3 regions of the Microbispora triticiradicis genome follow, and region 2 is predicted to be linked to each of the others. Evidence: riboswitches for the same ligand, from Rfam matches in the RefSeq annotation. Region 2 holds a riboswitch; each other region holds the start of a gene.
What was found. Region 2 has a riboswitch for S-adenosylmethionine ahead of thrC (threonine synthase). Riboswitches for the same ligand answer to the same signal wherever they lie in the genome.
Positions count from the first base shown of each region.

Region 1: another riboswitch for S-adenosylmethionine. It lies ahead of FED44_RS32540 (aminotransferase class V-fold PLP-dependent enzyme); the one in region 2 lies ahead of thrC (threonine synthase).
Region 3: another riboswitch for S-adenosylmethionine. It lies ahead of FED44_RS07535 (ABC transporter substrate-binding protein); the one in region 2 lies ahead of thrC (threonine synthase).

Region 1 covers NZ_VANP01000020.1:15,404-22,464, reverse strand. The annotation lists gene FED44_RS32550 (DUF3180 domain-containing protein) at 1-391, shown strand, start outside; gene FED44_RS32545 (NADH-quinone oxidoreductase subunit D) at 407-1,588, opposite strand; gene FED44_RS32540 (aminotransferase class V-fold PLP-dependent enzyme) at 1,643-2,917, opposite strand; SAM riboswitch class IV at 2,967-3,082, opposite strand; gene FED44_RS32535 (cytochrome P450) at 3,161-4,360, shown strand; gene FED44_RS32530 (antibiotic biosynthesis monooxygenase family protein) at 4,340-4,657, opposite strand; gene FED44_RS32525 (SAM-dependent methyltransferase) at 4,667-5,635, opposite strand; gene FED44_RS32520 (Rossmann-like and DUF2520 domain-containing protein) at 5,842-6,732, shown strand; gene panC (pantoate--beta-alanine ligase) at 6,723-7,061, shown strand, end outside.
Region 2 covers NZ_VANP01000008.1:369,893-376,953, reverse strand. The annotation lists gene FED44_RS22530 (hypothetical protein) at 1-557, shown strand, start outside; gene FED44_RS22525 (hypothetical protein) at 617-1,207, shown strand; gene FED44_RS22520 (alpha,alpha-trehalose-phosphate synthase (UDP-forming)) at 1,236-2,660, opposite strand; gene FED44_RS22515 (RNA polymerase sigma factor) at 2,763-3,314, shown strand; SAM riboswitch class I at 3,411-3,550, shown strand; gene thrC (threonine synthase) at 3,565-4,833, shown strand; gene FED44_RS22505 (MoaD/ThiS family protein) at 4,879-5,154, shown strand; gene FED44_RS22500 (cold-shock protein) at 5,411-5,611, shown strand; gene groL (chaperonin GroEL) at 5,896-7,061, shown strand, end outside.
Region 3 covers NZ_VANP01000002.1:556,239-563,299, forward strand. The annotation lists gene FED44_RS07525 (response regulator transcription factor) at 1-148, shown strand, start outside; gene FED44_RS07530 (sensor histidine kinase) at 141-1,256, shown strand; SAM riboswitch class IV at 1,399-1,509, shown strand; gene FED44_RS07535 (ABC transporter substrate-binding protein) at 1,660-3,309, shown strand; gene FED44_RS07540 (ABC transporter permease) at 3,306-4,265, shown strand; gene FED44_RS07545 (ABC transporter permease) at 4,266-5,129, shown strand; gene FED44_RS07550 (dipeptide ABC transporter ATP-binding protein) at 5,126-6,832, shown strand; gene FED44_RS07555 (NAD(P)/FAD-dependent oxidoreductase) at 6,829-7,061, shown strand, end outside.

The DNA.
Region 1 (7,061 bases), on a different contig from region 2:
CTGGGGCCTGCTGCGGCAGTCCTACTCCGTGGTGCCCACACTGCCGTGGACCGCGGTGCCCACCGTGCTGCTGCTCGCGCTCGGTGAGGCGTACACGGGCTGGCTGACCCGGGCGAGGATCCTGCGCCGCCCGGACACCAAGCCCGTCGAGCCGCTCGCCGTCGCTCGACTGGCGGCGCTGGCCCAGGCCACCGCGTACGCGGGCGCGGCGTTCGCCGGGGTCTTCGCCGGTTTCGTCCTGCGTGTGCTGGACCTGCTCGACCTGGACAAGCCCCGCCAGGACGCGATCGTCGGCGGCGGGTCGTTCGTGGCGTGCGTGATCCTGATCTGCGCCGCGCTCTTCCTCGAACACTGCTGCCGGGTGCCCGGCAAGCCCAACGGGGAGAGCTGACCCCTGCCTACCGGCCTACTTGTCGATGTCGCCGACCACGAAGAACATCGATCCGAGGACCGCGATCAGGTCGGCGACCGAGTGGCCGGGCAGCATCTCGCGGAGCACCTGGACGTTGTTGTAGGAGGCGCTGCGCAGCTTGAGCCGCCAGGGGGTCTTCTCGCCGCGTGACACCAGGTAGTAGCCGTTGAGGCCGAGCGGGTTCTCCGTCCAGGCGTACGTGTGGCCCTCCGGCACCTTGAGCACCTTCGGCAGGCGCTGGTTGATCGGGCCGGGCGGCAGGTGGCGCAGCCGCTCCACGCAGGCGTCGGCCAGGTCGAGCGACACCTTGACCTGGTCGAGCAGCACCTGGAACCTCGCCTGGCAGTCTCCCGCCGAGCGGGTCACGACCTTCACGGGCAGCTCGCCGTACGCGAGGTAGGGCTCGTCGCGCCGCAGGTCGAAGTCCACCCCCGAGGCCCGCGCGGCCGGGCCGCTCACGCCGTACTGCATGATCGTCTCACGGTCGAGCACGCCGACGCCGCGGGTGCGCGCCACGAAGATCTCGTTGCCCGCGACCAGCTCCTCGATGTCGGGCAGCCGCCGCCGCACGGCCGCCACGGCGGTGGTCACGCGGCCGAGCCAGCCCTCGGGCAGCTCCTCCTTCAGCCCGCCCACCCGGTTGAACATGTAGTGCATGCGGCCGCCGGAGATCTCCTCCATGACGTACTGCAGCGTCTCCCGCTCCCGGAAGGCGGGGAAGACCGGGCCGGCCGCGCCCAGCTCCAGCGGATGGCCGCCGAGGAACATCAGGTGGTTGAGCACGCGGTTGAGCTCGGCCAGCAGGGTCCTGGCCCACACCGCCCGCGGCGGGGGCTGCATGCCGATCATGCGCTCGACCGCGAGCACGACGCCCAGCTCGTTGGCGAACGCCGACAGCCAGTCGTGCCGGTTGGCCAGCACGATGATCTGCCGGTAGTCGCGCACCTCGAACAGCTTCTCCGCACCGCGGTGCATGTAGCCGACGATCGGCTCGGCGGCCACGATCCGTTCACCGTCAAGGACGAGCCGCAGCCGCAGCACCCCGTGCGTGGACGGATGCTGCGGCCCGATGTCGAGGATCAGGTCCTCCGTCGCGAGCCCTCCCGGCCGCACCGCGTCCGCCCCGGCCCCGATGCCCACCACTCGCTCGACACGCGGGCCGTCCTGCTCGGTCATACCGTCCATGCTTTCACGCCCGTCACCCACCGGCGAAAGCCACGGCGGTCGGGGTCAGGCGGGGGCGATGTCGCGGAGGGCGGTGATGAGGCGGTCGACGTGCTCCTCGGTCGTGCCGATGCCGATCGAGGCGCGTACGGCGCTCACCGTGCCGTCCGCGCAGCCCTCGTCCTCGGTGCCGCCGAGGAGGTGGCGGACGAACGGGTGGGCGCAGAACTTGCCGTCCCTGACGCCGATGCCGTGCTCGGCCGAGAGGATCTCGGCGACCTCCCGGGCCGGGCGGCCCTCCACGACGAACGACACGATCCCGACCCGCGGGTGGTCCGGGCCCCACAGCGACAGTTCGCGTACGCCGGGGATCGCGGCGAGCCCGGCGCGCAGGCGGGCGAGCAGCCGCTCCTCCTCCCGCACCAACGGAGTCCAGCCGGTCGCGGCCAGGGCGTCGCAGGCGGCGGCGAGCGCGACCGCGCCGAGCACGTTGGGCGTCCCCGCCTCGTGCCGCGCCTCGGGGTCGTCGCTCCACTCGGTGGTCTCGCCCACGGCTCGCACGGCTCCGCCGCCGCGCAGGTACGGGTCGGCGGCGGCGAGCCAGTCGGGCCGGCCGACGAGCACGCCCGCGCCGAACGGCGCATAGAGCTTGTGCCCGGAGAAGGCGACGTAGTCGAGGTCGAGCGCGGCGAGGTTGAGCCCGCGGTGGGGGACGAGCTGGGCGGCGTCCACGGCGATCCGCGCGCCGTGCCGGTGCGCGATGTGCGCGAGCCCGGCGATCGGCCACAGCTCTCCGGTGACGTTGGACGCGGCGGTCACGACGAGCAGGGCCGGGCCCTCGATCGCGGCGAGGGCCTCGTCGGCGGCCCGGACGGCCTCGCCGGGGAAGGCGGGCGGCGCGAGTCGTACGGCGTCGGTCCAGGGCAGCAGCGAGGCGTGGTGCTCGGTGCCGAACACGACGACCGTGGTGCCCTCGGGGAGGCTGCGGGCCAGCAGGTTCATCGCGTCGGTGGTGTTGCGCACGAAGACGAGGGCGTCGCCGGGGCGGGCGCCCACGAAGGCCCGCACGGTGTGCCTGGCCTGCTCGTACCGCTGGGTCGTGAGCTGCGAGGCGTAGCCCGCGCCCCGGTGCACGCTGGAGTAGGCCGGCAGCGCCGCCGCGACGGCGGCGTTCACCGGCTCAAGACAGGGCGCGCTCGCCGCGTAGTCGAGGTTCGCGTACGGCACGAGCCGGCCGCCCCGGACCGGGACCTCCAGGTCGGCGCCCACGACCACCGGTACGCGCACCGGCTCGGACACGGGGTTGGCGGGCTGCTGCGGGACGAAGGTGAGAGCGGACAACGCCAGGCCTCCTCGGGTCGGGGACCCCTGCCATGGCGTCGTACGGCGGAGCCCGCGCTTGCCCGGCGCACCGCGCGCCAGGCCCGGTCCTCACCCGGGGCACCCCGCCGCGAGCGCGAGGGTTGCCGGCCAGCAAGCCGGGGCTTGACGCTGGCACTCATGACCTGAGCGCACTATAACCCGGAGAACGGGCGATCCGGCAAGTCCCCTGGTGAGAGGCGCTTTACCGTTATGGTGTCCAATGTGAGGTTTGATCCCTGGAATCCGGAGTTCGTGGCTCACCCGTACGACGCCTACCGCGACCTGCGGGACAACGATCCGGTCAGCTTCTTCGAGCCGACCGGGCAATGGCTGGTCGCCCGGCACGCCGACGTCAACGCGCTGCTGCGCGACCGCCGCCTGGGCCGGTCCTACCTGCACACCGCCACGCACGAGGAGTTCGGCCGGGAGCCCGAGCCGGACTTCCAGGAGCCCTTCTGGCGGGTGATCCGGGCCGGGATGCTCGATGTGGAGCCGCCGGTCCACACCCGGCTGCGCCGCCTGGTGTCCAAGGCGTTCACGCCCCGGATGGTCGAGTCGCTGCGCCCGCGCGTACGGAGGATCGCGGCGGAACTGACCGAGGGGCTGGTCGAGCGCGGCGGCGGCGACCTGCTGGCCGAGGTGGCCGAGCCGCTGCCCGTCACCGTGATCGCCGAGATGCTGGGCGTGCCGGAGGCCGACCGCCACCTGCTGCGCCCCTGGTCGGCCGACATCTGCGGGATGTACGAGCTGAACCCGTCGCCGGAGGTCCAGCACACGGCCGTACGCGCGGCGACGGAGTTCGCCGGGTACCTGCGCGGGCTGGCCAGGGCGCGCAGGGAGCGGCCGGGCGACGACATGATCTCCGCGCTCGCGCAGGTGGTGGACGACGGGGACCGGCTCACCGAGGACGAGCTGATCGGCACCTGCGTGCTGCTGCTCAACGCCGGGCACGAGGCCACGGTCAACGCCACCGGCAGCGGGTGGTGGGCGCTGTTCCGCAACCCCGGCGAGCTGGAGCGGCTGCGCGCCGACCCCGGCCTGATGCCGGCGGCGGTCGAGGAGCTGCTGCGTTACGACACCCCGGCGCAGATGTTCGAGCGGTGGGTGCTGGAGGACGTCGAGGCCGGCGGGGTGACGATCCCTCGTGGTGCGGAGATCGCGCTGTTGTTCGGCTCGGCGAACCGGGACCCCGAGGTCTTCGACGACCCCGACCGTCTCGACGTCGGCCGGGCGGACAACCCGCACATCTCGTTCGGTGCGGGCATCCACTTCTGCCTCGGCGCCCCGCTCGCGCGGGTCGAGATGGCGGAGTCGTTCGGCGCGCTGCTGCGGCTGGCGCCCCGCCTGGAGCTCGCCGAGGAGCCGACCTGGAAGCCCAGCTACATCATGCGCGGCCTGGAGTCACTGAAGGTCGCCGTCTGACACGCTGACCGCGTGGTGGGTGACCGTGGTGTCGTAGCCGAGCAGGACGGCCTGGGCCGCGGGCTCGACGACGGCCGTCGCGGGGTCCTCCCCGGCGAAGCGGCGGATCGCGTCCATCGAGTCCCACAGGGTCATGACCTCGATCTCCACCCGGCCGCCGGCGTCGCGCCGCAGCAGGTAGGCGCCGCGGTGCCCGGCCACGCCGCGCAGGGAGGGCAGGACCGCCTCGGTGAAGTGCCGCTCGTAGCCGTTCGCGCCCTCCGGGGTCGCGCTCGCGCGCCAGATTCTCGCGATCATGATGTCTCCTCATCCACACCGGGACTGGCCGAGCCAGCCGAAGCCGCCGAGACCGGCGGGGTCGATGAGCTCGGCCTCCTGCGAGGCCCGGCCGAGCGCGCGTACGTAACCGGCGGGGTCGGCGGACGCGAGCGCGAGCGGCGGCCGGGCGCCGGTGACCCCCAGGTCGCGCAGGGCCTCCCGCTGCGTCGTGAGCGTGGTCGCCTCCGCGCCCGCCCGCTCGCCGGCCGCCGCGCAGGCGTCCAGCGCGACGTGGGCCGTGACGTCGCACGACCCGTCCGGTACGGCGGGCACCGGCGAGCCGTCGCGGTAGCCGGCCAGCGTGCCGAGGGCGGGGCGCCGCCCGGCGAGATGGGCGTAGTCCACGGCGACCGCCGTGCCGCGGGTCAGCCGCGCGATCACCCCGGCCCACGCCTCGTCGCGGGGGCGGCCGATCTCGGCGCGGTCCCCGACCGGGCCCAGCGGCCACCAGCGGTCCAGCCAGGCCAGGTCCTCCGGATCGGGGACGGGACCGGGCCGCTCCGCTCCGGTCGCCGGGTCGACGAGCACCAGCCGGGGGCCCGCGGGGGTCGCCTCGGCGACGTCGAGGGGCACGTTGTCCAGCCATTCGTTGGCGACCACGAGCCCGGTGACCCCGTACGGGACCTCCGGCTCCCAGACGACCCGGGGATCGAGGCCGCGGGGCCGGGGGGACAGGTCCACCGCGACGGCCCGCAGGCGCGCCGCGAGGTCCGGCGGCGCGGCGGCCACGACGCGGGCGGCCAGCAGGCCGTCGCCGCTGCCCACGTCCACGAAGTCGACCACGCCGGGGCGCCCGAGGGTCGCGTCGACCCGTTCCAGCAGGCGCAGCACCGCCTCGGCGAAGACCGGTGAGGCATGGACCGAGGTGCGGAAATGGCGGTCCGGGCGCTCCCGCAGGTAGAAGCCCTCCGCGCCGTAGAGCGCGCGCTCGACGGCCTCCCGCCAGGTCACCTCCACACCGCATCACGCTACCGACACGCGCGGGCCGTGGCGAAAATCAGTCACATTCGTACCTGTAGCTCAACATAGGCCCGTTAGAAACGGGACAAAATCCGACCGTCGGGCCCGTCGTGGTCATGCTCGGCATGGCCTGATCCGTGAGGCACGACCTGGCACCGGGCCGGCGGGAGCGCCGCCGCTACGCTGAACCGAGGGGAGGCGTCATGGACACAAGTGACCGCCCGGCGCGGCTCGCCGTGGGAGTGCTCGGCGCGGGACGGGTCGGCTCCGTGCTCGGGGCCGCGCTCATGCTCGCGGGTCATCGTGTGGTGGCGGCCAGCGGCGTGTCCGACGCGTCGCGCCGCCGCGCCGCCGACCGTCTCGGCCAGGCGCTCAGCAGGCCGGAGGAGGTCATCGCCAGGTCCGAGCTCGTGCTGCTGACCGTGCCGGACGACGTGCTGCCCGGCCTGGTCTCCGGCCTCGCGGCCACCGGCGCCGACCTGCGCGGCAAGCTGCTCGTGCACGCCAGCGGCGCGTACGGCCTCGGCGTGCTCGACCCCGCCGCCGAGGCGGGGGCGCTGCCGCTCGCGCTGCATCCGGTGATGACCTTCACGGGCCGGAGCGACGACCTGACCAAGCTCAACGGCTGCTCGTTCGGCGTCACCGCGCCGGACATGCTGCGGCCGGTGGCCGAGGCGCTGGTCATCGAGATGGGCGGCGAGCCGGTGTGGATCGCCGACCAGGACCGGCCGCTCTACCACGCCGCGATCGCCGGCGCGGCCAACCACATGGTGACGCTCATCGCCGAGTCGCAGGAGCTGCTCGCGAAGATCGGTGTCGAGCATCCCGGCCGCATGCTCGGGCCGCTGCTCGGCGCGGCCCTCGACAACGTGCTGCGTCTCGGCATCGGCGGGCTCACCGGGCCGGTCGTCCGCGGCGACGCGGGCACGGTGCGCAAACACGTGGACGCGCTCATCCTGGCCGCCCCCGAGGCCGCGGACGCGTACGTCGCCCTGGCGCGGCTCACCGCCGACCGGGCGCTGGCGGCGGGGCTGCTCAAGCCGGAGGCGGCCGAACGCCTGCTGGATGCCCTGGGAGGGAACATATGGACGTGACCGTGGCCGCCGACCGGGCCGCCCTCGTCAAGGCGAGGGACTCTCTCGGCCCGGGAAGGATCGCCCTGGTCCCCACGATGGGGGCGCTCCACGAGGGCCACCGGTCGCTGGTCCGGCTGGCGCGTGAGCACGCCGACCACGTGGTGGTGAGCGTGTTCGTCAACCCTCTGCAGTTCGGTCCGCACGAGGACTTCTCCCGCTATCCCCGCACGTTCGACGCCGATCTCCGGGTGTGCGAGGAGGAGGGCGCGGGCGTGGTCTTCGCGCCCTCGGCCGAGGACATGTACCTGCCCGACCGGCAGGTGGAGGTCTCGGCGGGCGGCATGGGC
Region 2 (7,061 bases):
CGGCCGCCACCCTGGTGGCTCCCGCGGCGGCGTCCGCGAGCGACCTCGGCGGCACCAGGCAGGTCCACCTGCGCAAGGGCCTCACGCTCACCATCCCCGCCTCGTGGCGGGTCGACGCCGTCAGCAAGGACTGGACCCGCGTCATCACCGGCTCGTGCCCCACGCGCGGCACCGCGGACTACGGCTTCCGCGACTCGGGGTGCCACAGCTTCTGGGTCCTGGGTCCCAAGGCCATCAAGATCGGCCATGAGCTGTTCAACGCGTACACGCCGGACGGGCCGTTCTATCCGGCCACCGACGTCGGGCCCTGCCCGGTGCGGAAGAACCTCTACATCGGCCAGACCAAGCTCGTCGCGAAGGGGCTGCGCCAGGTCGGGCCGGGGCACAAGGCCTACTACCGCGACTGGGCGGGGCCGTGCGTGACGATGACGAAGTTCAAGGTGAAGGCCCACTTCCACCAGCGGGAGTGGTTCCTGCCCACGTCGAAGATCCTGATCGTCGACCAGTGGAACACCCCCGGCCTGGACGGGATCCTCAAGAAGGCCGCCTGGCATTGACCTCTCGCCGACATCGCCCCGCAAGTCGTCTCCAAGTGGCCGGGCCTACCGTAGGAGACATGATCGGAAAGACCATTGCGACCGCGGCCGCCGGGCTGGCCGTGCTGACGGCCACCCTGGCGGCTCCTTCCGCGGCGTCCGCGAGCGGCACCAAGCAGGTCCACCTGCGCAAGGGCCTGACCCTCACCATCCCCGCGTCGTGGAAGGCGGTCCAGGCCGGCACGGACTGGACCCGCGTCGTCACCGGCTCGTGCCCCAGTCTCGGCACCATGGACTTCGGTTTCCGCGACGCGGGGTGCCACGGCTTCTGGGTGCTGGGCCCGAAGGCCCTCAAGATCGGCAATCACACGTTCCAGTCCTACAACCCCAGGTACGGGTTCGATCCCGCGACCGACGTCTCGGTCTGCCCGAGGACCGTCCGCCTGTACAAGGGCACCATGAAGCTCGCCGGCAAGGGGCTGCGGAAGGTCGGGGCGGGTCACCGGGCGGACTACCACGCGTGGGCGGGGACCTGCGTCGACAAGAAGTTCAGGGTGAAGATGCGCTACAGCCAGCGCGAGTGGTATCTGCCCACGTCGAAGATCCTGGTCGTCGACCAGTGGAACACCCCGGGCCTGGACGGGATCCTCAAGAAGGCCACCTGGAACTGAGCGCCGCCGCCGCCGTCACCGGTGCGTCTCAGCGCAGCGCGGCGATCTGGTCGTCGAACCAGCGCCGCGGCGGCAGCGCGGTGGCCGCCTCCCGCAGCCGCAGGCCGCGATCGAGGCGCTCCTCCTCCGGCAGCGTCAGCGCCTCGTGCAGCGCCGCCGCCGTGGCGGTGACGTCGAACGGGTTGACCAGCAGGGAGTCGGCGCCGAGCTCGGCCGCCGCGCCCGCCTCGCGGGACAGCACGAGCGCGCACCGGGGCGACAGGATCGGGCCCTCCTTGGCCACCAGGTTCATGCCGTCCCTGACGGGGTTGACGAGCAGCACGTCGGCCAGCCGGTACGCCGCGAGCGAGCGCGGGTAGTCGTCGTTGACGTTGAGGATCAACGGGTCCCAGTCCTCGGTGGCGTACTCGTCCTCGATCTCCTGGGCGCACCGCTGCACGGCCGCCGTGTACTCGCGGTACTCCGGCAGGTCGTGCCGGGAGGGGTAGGCGAACGCCAGATGGACCACCCGTCCGTGCCACTCGGGATGGCCCTCCAGGAACTCCTGGTAGGCCCGCAGGCCGCGGACGATGTTCTTGGACAGCTCCGTGCGGTCGATCCGCACGATCAGCCTGCGGTCGCCGACATGGTCCCTGATCGCCGCCATGTGCGACTCGACGTCCGGTTCGGCCGCCCGCGCCCGCAGCGCGTCGCCGTCCACCCCGAGCGGGTGCACGCCGATCCGGGTGGTCCTGCCGCCCCAGGTCACCGTACGGGCCGCGTGGTCCACCCGCGCCCCGAGCAGGGCGGCGCAGCAGTCCATGAAGGCGCGCGCCCAGCGGGCGGTGAGGAAGCCGGCGTGGTCGGCGCCGAGGATGCCCGACAGCACCTCCGCCGCGACGTCCTCGGGCAGCAGCGCGAAGTACTCCGGCGGGGCCCAGGGCGTGTGCGAGAAGTGGCCGATGCGCAGGTCGGGCCGCTCGACCCGGAGCATCGCGGGGGTGAGCGTCAGGTGGTAGTCCTGCACCATCACGCGGGCCCGGTGCGTGGCCTCCTCCGCCAGCGCGAGCGCGAACGCGCCATTGTAGGTGCGGTACGACTCCCACTCACGTGCGAACCGGGTGCCGAACTCGGGGGAGAAGGGCGTGTTGTAGAGCAGGTGGTTGACGAACCACAGGGTCGAGTTCGCCACCGCGTTGTAGGCCCGGTGGAAGACCGCGGGCGGGATGTCCAGCATGCGGATGGGCCCCGTCTCGAACGCCCGGTCGAGCCGGCCCCCCGGCGCCTGCCGCACCGCCCCGCGGTCGCCGTCCGACAGCGCCGCGCAGACCCACAGCACGTCGGTGTCCCTGACCACGTCCGACAGCCCGGACACGAGCCCGCCGCCGCCCCTGCGCATGGTCAGGCCGCCGTCCTCCGACAGGGTGAAGGACACCGGGCCCCGGTTGGACGCGATCAGGACGGAGCTGCTCATTGGGGTTTCCCCTCGATCAGAGCGGGCGCGCATGCCGGAAGATTAATAAAAGCGGACCTCCATCAATAGGATGTCAACCGATCGCGGGAGGGCTGGAACGGGATGGCACTGGACGACGTCACCGAGGAGCTGGCCGGATCGGCCGCCCGGGGAGATCACCGCGCCCTCGGTGAGCTGCTGCGGCGCATCGAGCCCGACGTGCTGCGGCACTGCGAGCGGCTACTACCGTACCGGCAGGACGCGGAGGAGGCGGCGCAGGACACGCTGCTCGCCGTGGCCCGCAACATCGCCCGGTTCGAGGGCCGGGCCAAGTTCAGCACCTGGCTGCACATCGTGACCGTGAACTGCGCCAGGACGACCTACCGGTCGCTCAAGCGGCGCTCGTCCGAGCAGGCGGAGGAGCTGCCCGAGCAGCGGCCGGACCCGCGGCGGGTGAGCGTCATCGCGGGGTCGCGGCTCGACCTGCTCGACGCGATGGAGGCGCTGGAGGCCGAGCGGCCAGACCTCGCCCAGGCGCTCGTGCTGCGCGACATCTGCCAGCTCGACTACTCCCAGGTCGCCGACCAGCTCGGCATTCCCCTCGGCACCGTCAAGTCCCGGATACACCAGGCGCGCAAGTACGTGCAGAGCGCGCTCGGCGAGGCCTACGGCTGATACAAACCGTCTCGCCATCCGAGACAGCGGAACGGACACAGGGGACGCCGGGGTACAGTGCTGGAGGACCTTTTTCGAAGGTTCTACAACTGAAGATGCTCATCCAGAGGGGTGGAGGGACCGGCCCTGCGAAGCCCCGGCAACCTCCCCGGTGTCGAACTCGTGCCCACGAGGCCCGGCCGGGACAGGTGCCAATTCCGGCTCGCGGCCAGGGCGGTCGCGAGCGAAGATGAGGGAAAGGCCTCGCTTCATGGCGCACATCAGCACCGCGACCCCCACCACCGCCACCGACTTCGGCCCCGCCACCGGTCTGTCCTGCCGCGAGTGCGGCGCCCACTACGACCTCGGCCCGGTCTTCGCCTGTACGGAGTGTTTCGGCCCCCTTGAGGTGGCGTACGACTTCGGAGAGGTCCGCCGGGAGGACATCGCGGCGGGCCCGGCGAACATCTGGCGGTACCGCTCCCTGCTTCCCGTCCCCGCCGGGGTGGCGGACAAGCCCAACCTGCAGCCCGGCTGGACCAAGCTCGTGCGGGCCGACCGGCTGGCGGCAGAGCTGGGGCTGCGGTCGCTGCACGTCAAGGACGACTCCGGCAACCCGACCCACTCCTTCAAGGACCGGGTCGTCGCGATCGCGGTCGAGGCCGCGCGCGCCTTCGGCTTCCACACCCTGTCGTGCTCGTCCACCGGCAACCTCGCCGGCGCGGTGGGCGCCGCGGCGGCCAGGGCCGGGCTGGACTCCTGCGTGTTCATTCCCGCCGACCTCGAGGCGGCCAAGGTCACCATGGCCGCGGTGTACGGCGGCCGGCTGGTCGGCATCGACGGCACCTACGACGAGGTGAACCGCTTCTGCTCCGAGCTCATCGGCGACGAGCTGGGCGAGAAGTGGGGATTCGTCAACGTCAACCTCCGGCCCTACTACGCCGAGGGTTCCAAGACGCTGGCGTACGAGATCGCCGAGCAGCTCGGCTGGCGGCTGCCCGAGCAGATCGTCGTCCCGGTGGCCTCCGGCTCGCAGCTCACGAAGATCGACAAGGGCTTCCGCGAGCTGATCAAGCTCGGCCTGGTCGAGGAGCGGCCGTACCGGATCTTCGGCGCGCAGGCCGAGGGCTGCTCGCCGGTCTCCCGCGCGTTCAAGGCCGGGCAGGACGTGGTGCAGCCGGTCAAGCCGGACACCATCGCCAAGTCGCTGGCCATCGGCAACCCGGCGGACGGGCCGTACGTGCTCGACATCGCCCGTCGTACGGGCGGCGCGGTGGAGGACGTGAACGACGGCGAGGTGGTCGAGGCGATCCGCCTGCTGGCCCGGACCGAGGGCATCTTCGCCGAGACCGCGGGCGGCGTCACGGTCGGCGTGCTGCGCAAGCTCGTGCACGAGGGCCGCCTCGACCCCGAGGCCGAAACCGTGGTGCTGAACACCGGCGACGGTCTCAAGACACTTGACGCGGTGGCCGAGCAGGCCCGTCCGTCCGCGGTCATCCGCCCCTCCCTCGACGCCTTCCGTGCGGCATTCGCCAACTGAAAGCGTTATCACAGGCCCATCGGCAGCAACGAAAGCGAGTGAACAATGAGCGTTTCCGTGCGGATTCCGACGATTCTGCGGACGTACACCAACGGCGTCGCGGAGGTAAGCGGGGAGGGGGGAACGCTCCGCGAGGTCCTGCAGAAGCTGGATGCGGACTATCCGGGCATCGGAGGTCGAATCCTGGATGAGACGGGCAAGATCCGGCGTTTTGTCAACGTCTATGTCGGAGAAGAGGACGTCCGTTTCGCCGATGGGCTGGACACCGCCACACCGGACGGGGTACAGATTTCGGTCATCCCCGCCGTCGCCGGGGGCTGAGCCGCGACACCGCCGCCGGGCACCTGACATGCACTTCTCTCGCCGGGGAAGTGAGATGTCGCCACAGCGAATGGTGAAGCTCTCAACCTTTCGGTAGAAAAGTGAATAATCGTCTGTACCGCTTTGAGCGAACGCGCCGTAGTAGTTTGCGGATTGACTCTGTTGTTCTACGCCTTGACACGGGTATGGTCGAAGACGATCGACAAAACCGGGGGCTTCTTGGGTGTGGTCCCCAGCCCAGCAAGAGGAGTCGGAAGTGGCGCAGGGCACCGTCAAATGGTTTAACGCGGACAAGGGCTACGGCTTCATCGCGGTAGACGGTGGGAAGGACGTGTTCGTCCATTACTCGGCAATCATGATGGACGGCTACAAGGCCCTCGAGCAGGGTCAGCGGGTTGAGTTCGACATCACGCAGGGGCAGAAGGGCCCGCAGGCGGAGGCCGTACGGGCCGTCTGATCCCGTCAAGCGACCATTGGAGGCCCGGTCCGCGTTCCGCGGGCCGGGCCTTCGGCTCGTCCGGGCTCGTCCGGGTGTTCGGGAACCTCGTCCAAGCTGGTCAGAGTGGCTTCCGCTTGCACTCTCGGGGGTAGAGTGCTAAATACTTGTTTGGCACTCTGAGGTCGAGAGTGACAACAACCGGGATCGGGGCGATGGGGCTCGCGCAGGGATAGCGGGTCCACGCCGTCGCGGGCGTCGGCTCGGTCCGTTGAAGACACCCTGCTACTGGGAGGTCTAGCCTAATGGCAGCCAAGATGATCGCGTTTGACGAGGACGCCCGGCGCGGTCTCGAGCGCGGTATGAACCAGCTCGCCGACGCCGTGAAGGTGACCCTCGGCCCCAAGGGCCGCAACGTCGTGCTGGAGAAGAAGTGGGGCGCCCCCACGATCACCAACGACGGTGTCTCCATCGCCAAGGAGATCGAGCTCGAGGACCCGTGGGAGAAGATCGGCGCCGAGCTGGTCAAGGAAGTCGCGAAGAAGACCGACGACGTCGCCGGTGATGGCACGACGACGGCCACCGTGCTCGCCCAGGCGCTGGTCCGCGAGGGTCTGCGTAACGTCGCCGCCGGCGCCAACCCGATGTCGCTGAAGAAGGGCATCGAGGCCGCCGTCGAGCGCGTCAGCGAGGAGCTGTCGAAGCTCGCCAAGGACGTGGAGACCAAGGAGCAGATCGCCTCCACGGCCTCCATCTCCGCCGCCGACCCGGAGATCGGCGCGCTCATCGCCGAGGCGATGGACAAGGTGGGCAAGGAAGGCGTCATCACCGTCGAGGAGAGCAACACCTTCGGTCTGGAACTGGAGCTCACCGAGGGCATGCGCTTCGACAAGGGCTACGTGTCCGGCTACTTCGTGACCGACCCCGAGCGCATGGAGGCGGTCTTCGAGGACGCCTACATCCTCATCGCCAACCAGAAGATCTCGGCGAACAAGGACCTGCTCCCGCTGCTCGACAAGGTCGTGCAGTCCGGCAAGCCGCTGGTCCTCCTCGCCGAGGACGTCGAGGGCGAGGCCCTGGCGACCCTGGTCGTCAACAAGATCCGTGGCCTGTTCAAGTCCGTGGCCGTCAAGGCCCCCGGCTTCGGCGACCGCCGCAAGGCCATGCTGCAGGACATCGCGATCCTGACCGGCGGCCAGGTCATCTCCGAGGAGGTCGGTCTCAAGCTGGAGAACGCCACCCTCGACCTGCTCGGCCGCGCCCGCAAGATCGTCGTCACCAAGGACGAGACCACGATCGTCGACGGCGCCGGTGACGCCGAGCAGATCTCCGGCCGTGTGAACGAGATCCGCGCCGAGATCGACCGCACCGACTCCGACTACGACCGCGAGAAGCTCCAGGAGCGTCTCGCCAAGCTGGCGGGCGGCGTCGCCGTCATCAAGGCCGGCGCGGCGACCGAGGTCGAGCTCAA
Region 3 (7,061 bases), on a different contig from region 2:
CCCCCTCACCAACGCCGTGCGCATCACCGTCTCCGCACTGCGCAAACGGCTCGGCGAACCATGGGTCATCGCCACGGTGCCCGGTGTCGGCTATCGGATCGACACCGGCATCGCCACGGGAACGGGCCCCGGCAGCACGCATGGATAGGCGCCCAGGACTCAGCACCCGGCTGAAACTCACCCTCAGCTACGCCGGATTCCTTCTACTCGCCGGCGCCCTCCTGCTGGCCGTGGTGTGGGTGTTCCTGCTGCGCTACGTGCCCGACGGCGCGCTCGGCACCGGGGCGGGGGCCGCCCCGCCCGGGGCGGCGCCCCTGCGGTTCATCCCCAACCGCACCGACCTCCAGCGCGCCTTCGTCCCCCGCGCGGGCCAGGCACTGGCCTTTCTGCTGGCGTTCGGCCTGCTGGGCGGATGGCTCCTCGCCGGCCGGATGCTCGCGCCGCTCACCCAGATCACGGACGCGGCCCGGCGGACGACCGCGAACGGGTCGCTGTCCCACCGGATCCGCATGAAGGGCCGCCGGGACGAGTTCCGGGAGCTCTCCGACGCGTTCGACTCGATGCTCGACCGGCTCGAGTCCCACGTCGCCGAGCAGCGGAGGTTCGCCGCGAACGCCTCCCACGAACTGCGCACGCCGCTGGCGATCTCGCGGACGCTCCTCGACGTGGCCCGCCGGGACCCCACGCGGGACCGGGACGAACTCCTCGACCGCCTGCACACCGTCAACCAGCGGGCGATCGACCTCACCGCGGCCCTCCTGCTGCTCAGCCGCGGCGACCGCGGCGACTTCACCCGGGAGAGCGTCGACCTCTCCCTGGCCGCCGAGGAGGCCGCCGAAACGCTGCTTCCGCTCGCCGAACAACGCCGGATCACGCTGAACGTCACCGGCGGGGCGGCCCGGACCGAGGGCTCCGCCGAGCTCCTGGCGCGGATGGTGACGAACCTCGTCCAGAACGCGATCGTCCACAACCTCCCCGCCGGCGGCACCGTGACGGTCCACACCGAGGCGTACGGCGGCACCAGCCTGCTGCGGGTCGAGAACACGGGCCGCCCCCTCCCGCCGGAACTGATACCGACCCTCATCGAACCCTTCCAGCGCGGAACGGAACGCGTGCGCACCGACGAGCACGCCGGCGCCGGTCTCGGCCTGGCCATCGTGCACAGCGTCGTCCGCGCCCACAACGGGACCCTCGATCTCGCCCCCGGCCCCCACGGCGGGCTCCTCGTCACCGTACGGCTTCCCGGCGCGCCGTAGGCACGGCCGCCCGGTTCACCCCCGGCCGCGGCCGCGCGCCGGGGCCGCTCGTCGTCACCGGACCGCCCCTCGTCGCGAAAAGGCCGAAATCCCCGGCGAAAGCGTGTTGACAGCTTATCCGAGTTTTCCTACTTTGTTTGTAGGTATTGAGCGCCGACGCCAAGCCCCGGCTCGTCGGCCGGCAACCCTCGCACCGCGCGGGGTGCCCCGGGGAAAACCTGGCGGCGTGGCAGTCGCGCCGCAAGCGCGGGCCCCATCGGGGCTCCTGGTCATGGGGGCGTGCGCGGCACGCTCTCCGGGAGGCGGCATGGCCACTCACGGGGAGTTTCGGGCGGGCACAGGCCGGGACACGCCGCCTCCCCACTCCGCCGTCCCGTCTTGAACACCGAAAGGCTCTCCCCCGATGTCCACGAACACACGCTTATCCATCGGCGTCTCGCTTCTGGGGGTCCTCGCCCTCGCCGCCTGCGGCACGACGGGCAGGGACACCGCGGCGGGCAAGGCCCCCGCCGGGCCGGTCAAGGGCGGCACGCTGACGTTCGCCGTCAACACCGAGCCCTCCACCTGCCTCGATCCCCACCAGAGCCCCGCCGACGTGGCCGGCCTGTTCACCCGGCCCGCCCTGGACTCGCTCGTGTCCCTGGACGGCGAGGGGAGGATCCACCCGTGGCTCGCCACCAAGTGGACCGTCTCGCCGGACCAGAAGACCTACACGTTCACCCTGCGCGACGGCGTGAAGTTCTCCGACGGCACGGCCTTCGACGCCGAGGCGGTCAAGGCCAACCTGGACCACATCGTCGACCCGGCGACCAAGTCCCAGCTGGCCGCGGGATACATCGAGCCGTACAAGGGCAGCGAGGTCGTCGACCCGCACACGGTGAAGGTCCACTTCAGCAGGCCGTACTCGCCGTTCCTGTCCGCCCTCGCCACCGCGTACTTCGGCATCGAGTCGCCGCGGTCGCTGAAGCAGCCGCAGGACGCGCTGTGCAAGAAGGTCGTCGGGTCCGGGCCGTTCGTGATCGACGAGTACGTGGTGCAGAAGGGCATCACCTACCACCGCAACCCCGGCTACGCCTGGGCGCCTGAGGGCGCCGCGCACACCGGGGAGGCGTACCTGGACAAGCTGGAGATCAAGGTCATCACCGAGGACTCCGTCCGGCTCGGCGCGCTGACCAGCGGGCAGGTCGACGGGATCGCCAGCGTGCCGCCGGTGAACGTCAAGCAGGTGCAGGGCGACCCCCGGCTGACCGTCACCACGCGGCAGGCGCCGGGCGGCAACTACAACTACTACCCGAACACGACCTCCGGGCCGTTCGCCGACAAGCGGGTCCGGCAGGCGTTCCGCGACGGCATCGACTTCGCGACGATCGTCAAGAACCTCTACTTCGGGGCGTTCCAGCCCGCGGCGGGCCCCATCTCCCCGTCGACCGACGGGTACGACAAGACGCTCGAAGGAAAGACGAAGTACGACCCCGCGGCGGCCGCCCGGCTGCTGGACGAGGCCGGCTGGTCGGGGAAGGACGCCGAGGGCTACCGGACCAAGGACGGCAGGCGGCTGACGATCCGCTGGGGGTTCCTCAAGGCGTTCGCCCGTGAGCAGCGCGACACGCTGGCCGAGCAGATCCAGGCCGAGGCCAAGAAGATCGGCTTCGAGATCCAGTTCGTCTCCGGCACGGTCAACGAATGGCTGGAGAAGTATCCCAAGGGCGACTACGACCTCATCGACTTCAGCTGGCAGCGCGCCGACGGCGACACCCTGCGCAACCTGTTCGACACCTCCGCCATCCCCACGGCCGCCAAGTTCGGCCAGAACGCCGCCCGCCTGTCCGACAAGGACGTCGACGGCTGGCTGAGCGACGCGCTGGACACGACCGACCAGGCCAAGCGGGCCGAGCTGTACGCCAAGGTGCAGCAGCGGGTCACCGACGAGGCCGCGGTCTTCCCGGTGTACGTGTTCAACTACCTGCTCGGGACCGGCAAGAAGGCCCACGGCATCGGCTGGGAGCCGCAGGCGTACCCGACCTTCTACGGCGCCTGGGTCGAGCAGGCATGACCGCCGTCGCCGTACCGGCCACCCGGGCCCGCGCCCGGGTGGTCCGCCCGGTGCTGGTGCGGCTGGGCACGTCCGTCCTGGTGCTGTGGGGCGCGGTGACGGTCGCCTTCGCCGGCCTTCACCTCACCCCGGGCAACGTCGTCGACCTGCTCATCGGCAGTAGCACCGTCACACCCGAGGTCCGCGCCCGGATCATCGCCGACTACGGGCTGGACCGGCCGCTGCCCGCCCAGTACGCCGCCTACCTGGGCCGGGTGCTGCACGGCGACCTGGGCCAGTCGTACCAGCTGCACCAGTCGGTCGCCTCGGCGATCGGCGAGCAGGTCGGCTCGTCCGTCCAGCTCATGCTCTCGTCGTTCGTCCTGGCGGTCGTGGTCTCGGTCACGGTCGCGGTGCTGACCGCGGGCCGCCGGTGGGCGCGGGCGGTGTTCTCCGGCATCGAGCTGGTCGGCATCTCCATCCCGTCCTTCTGGGCCGGGATCCTGCTGCTCACCGTCTTCTCGTTCGGGCTGGGGATCTTCCCCGCCACCGGCGGGGACGGGCCGGAGAGCCTGGTCCTGCCGTCCGTCGCGATGGCGATCCCGGTCGTCGCGACGCTGAGCCAGGTGCTGCGCGAGGGACTGGAGCTCACGCTGGAGGAGCCGTTCGTGCTCACCGCCCGCTCGCGCGGCATGTCCGACCTGGGCGTGCGGCTGCGGCACGCGCTGCGGCACGCCCTGCTGCCCACGGTCACCCTGGCCGGGTGGATGGTCAGCTTCCTGTTCGGCGGGGCCGTGATCATCGAGTCGGTCTTCTCCCGGCAGGGCATCGGGCGGCTGACCCTCGCGGCCGTCGGCAACAAGGACCTGCCGGTCGTGATGGGCGTGGTGCTGATCGCCTCGCTGCTCTACGTCGTCATCAACATCCTGCTCGACCTGCTCTACCTGGCCATCGACCCGCGACTGCGAGGTGCCTGAGTGACCACGTCCACCTTTGCCGCACCCGCCGTGGTCGTGGGGCGCGGACGGCGGCGCCGGGTGCCGCGGGCCGGTGTCTGGGCCGCCTCCGCGTTCCTGCTGGCCGTGACCGTGGTCGCGGTGGCGCCCGGCCTGGTCGCGCACGGCTCGCCCGACCTCACCGACGCCGTCGCGGCGCTCCGGCCGCCGGGCGGCGGGCATCCGCTCGGCACCGACGCCAACGGGCGCGACATCTTCACCCGGATCGTGTACGGAACGAGGCCGTCGGTGCTGGCCGGGCTGGCCGCCACCGCGATCGCGGTCACCGGCGGCACCCTCGTCGGGCTGCTGGCCGCGCTCGGCGGGCGGGTGCTCGACGAGGCCGCCATGCGCCTCGTCGACATCCTGCTCTCGCTGCCGGGACTGCTGCTGGCCCTGCTGGTCATCGCCGTCGTCGGCCCGGGGACGCTCAACGCGGTCTTCGCCATCGCCGCCTACACGCTGCCCGGGTACGCCCGCCTGGTCCGCGCCCAGACCATGGTCATCCGCAGGTCCGGGTACGTCGAGGCGGCCGTCTCGCTCGGGCTGACCAGGGCCGGGATCGTCACGCGGCACGTGCTGCCCAACGCGTTCGCGCCCCTGCTGGTGGTGGCCACGATCGAGGTGGGCACCGCGCTGGTCGCGGCGTCGTCGCTCAGCTTCCTGGGGCTCGGCCCGAAGCCGCCCGCCCCGGAGTGGGGGGCGATGCTGTCGGCCGGGCGCGACTACTTCTCCGTCGCCTGGTGGGTCGCGGTCTTCCCGGGGCTGGCCATCACGCTCACCGTCCTTTCCGTCACGGTCGTCGGCCGCCACCTGCAGCGGCGCGTCGAAGGGAGACTGTCGTGACCGAACAGCGGGTCACCCCGATCGTCGAGGTGTCCGATCTGCGGGTCTCGTTCGGCCAGGTCGAGGCCGTCCGCTCGATCTCCTTCACGGTGCGCCCGGGGGAGTGCGTCGCCATCGTGGGGGAGTCGGGCTCGGGCAAGAGCGTCACCGCCCGCACACTGATCGGGCTGACCGGCCCCGGCGCCGAGGTCACCGCCCGGTCGCTCGTGGTGGCCGGCCGCGACGTCACGGCGTACGGCGAACGGCAGTGGCGGGCGGTGCGGGGCGGCGAGGTCGGCTATGTCCTGCAGGACGCGCTGGTCTCGCTCGACCCGCTGCGCCCGGTCGGCAGGGAGATCGCCGAGACCCTCCGGCTGCACCGGACCGTGCCGCGCGCGGACGTGCGGCGGCGGGTGGTCGAACTGCTGGCCGAGGTGGGGGTGCCGGAGCCGGAACTGCGGGCCGCGCAGTATCCGCACCAGCTCTCCGGCGGGCTGCGGCAGCGGGCCCTGATCGCCTCGGCGGTCGCCTGCGCGCCCCGGCTGCTGATCGCCGACGAGCCGACCACCGCCCTGGACGTCACCGTGCAGGCACAGATCCTGCGGCTGCTGGCCGAGCGCCGGCGGGCCGGGGCGGGGCTGCTGCTGATCAGCCACGACCTCGCCGTGGTGGCCGAGCTCGCCGACCGGGTGCTGGTGATGAAGGACGGCGTGGTCGTCGAGGAGGGCGTCACCCGGGACGTGCTGGGCGCCCCCCGGCACGCCTACACCCGCCGGCTGCTGGCCGCGGTGCCCTCCGCGCACGGCAGGGGCACGAGGCTCACCGTGCCCGAGGACGGCTCGGCGCCGCGTCCGGCGCCGGCCGTGCTGCCCGGCGGGGTGGTGGTCAGGGCGTCCGGGCTGGCCAAGTCGTTCACCGGGCCGGACGGGCTGCCCCGGGCGGCCGTGGACGGGGTCTCGTTCGAGCTGCGGGCCGGGGAGACGCTCGGGCTCGTCGGCGAGTCGGGCTCGGGCAAGACCACGACGGCCCGCCTGGTGCTGGGGCTGGTGGAACCCGACGCGGGCGAGGTGGAGGTCGACGGGAGGTCCTGGCGGGGGCTGGGGCCCGCCGGGCGCCGCGCCCTGCGGCGGCACATCCAGGTGGTCTACCAGGACCCGCTGAGCTCCTTCGACCCCCGCTTCACCGTACGGCGGATCCTCGGCGAGGCGCTCGCCGTGGGCGGCGAGCCGCGCCGAACCCGGCGCGACCGGGCCGTCGAGCTGCTCGCGCGGGTAGGCCTGGACGAGTCGATCCTGGACCGCAGGCCGCTGCGCCTGTCGGGCGGGCAGCGGCAGCGGGTGGCGATCGCCCGGGCGCTGGCCCCCCGGCCCCAGGTGATCGTCTGCGACGAGCCGGTCTCCGCGCTGGACGTGTCGATCCAGGCGCAGGTGCTCGACCTCCTCGCCGACCTGCAGGCCGAGCTCGGCGTGGCCTACCTGTTCATCTCCCACGACCTCGGCGTGATCCACCACGTCAGCGACCGGGTACTGGTGATGAAGGACGGCCGGGTGGTGGAGTCCGGCGACGTCCGAAAGATCTTCACCCAACCGGCCGCGCCGTACACGCGGGAGCTCCTGGCCGCGATTCCCCGGCTGGACCGGACACCCCGGCCGGACGAGGCCCCGCAGCCGGACCAGACGGCCCGGCTCGATCATCGGGCGCACGACCGGGAGGCCGTGGCATGACGTACGACATCGCGATCGTCGGGGCGGGCGTGCACGGCGCGGCCGCCGCGTTCCACCTCGCCCGGCGCGGCGTCTCCGTCGCCGTGTTCGACCGGGGCCCGGTCTCGGGCGGCCCCACCGGGCGGTCGGGCGGCATCTGCCGGGCCTACTACACCGACCCGTTCCTGGCGGAGACGGCACGCGACGGCATCGCGTTCCTCGCGGGCTTCGAGGAGCGCACCGGCGGGCA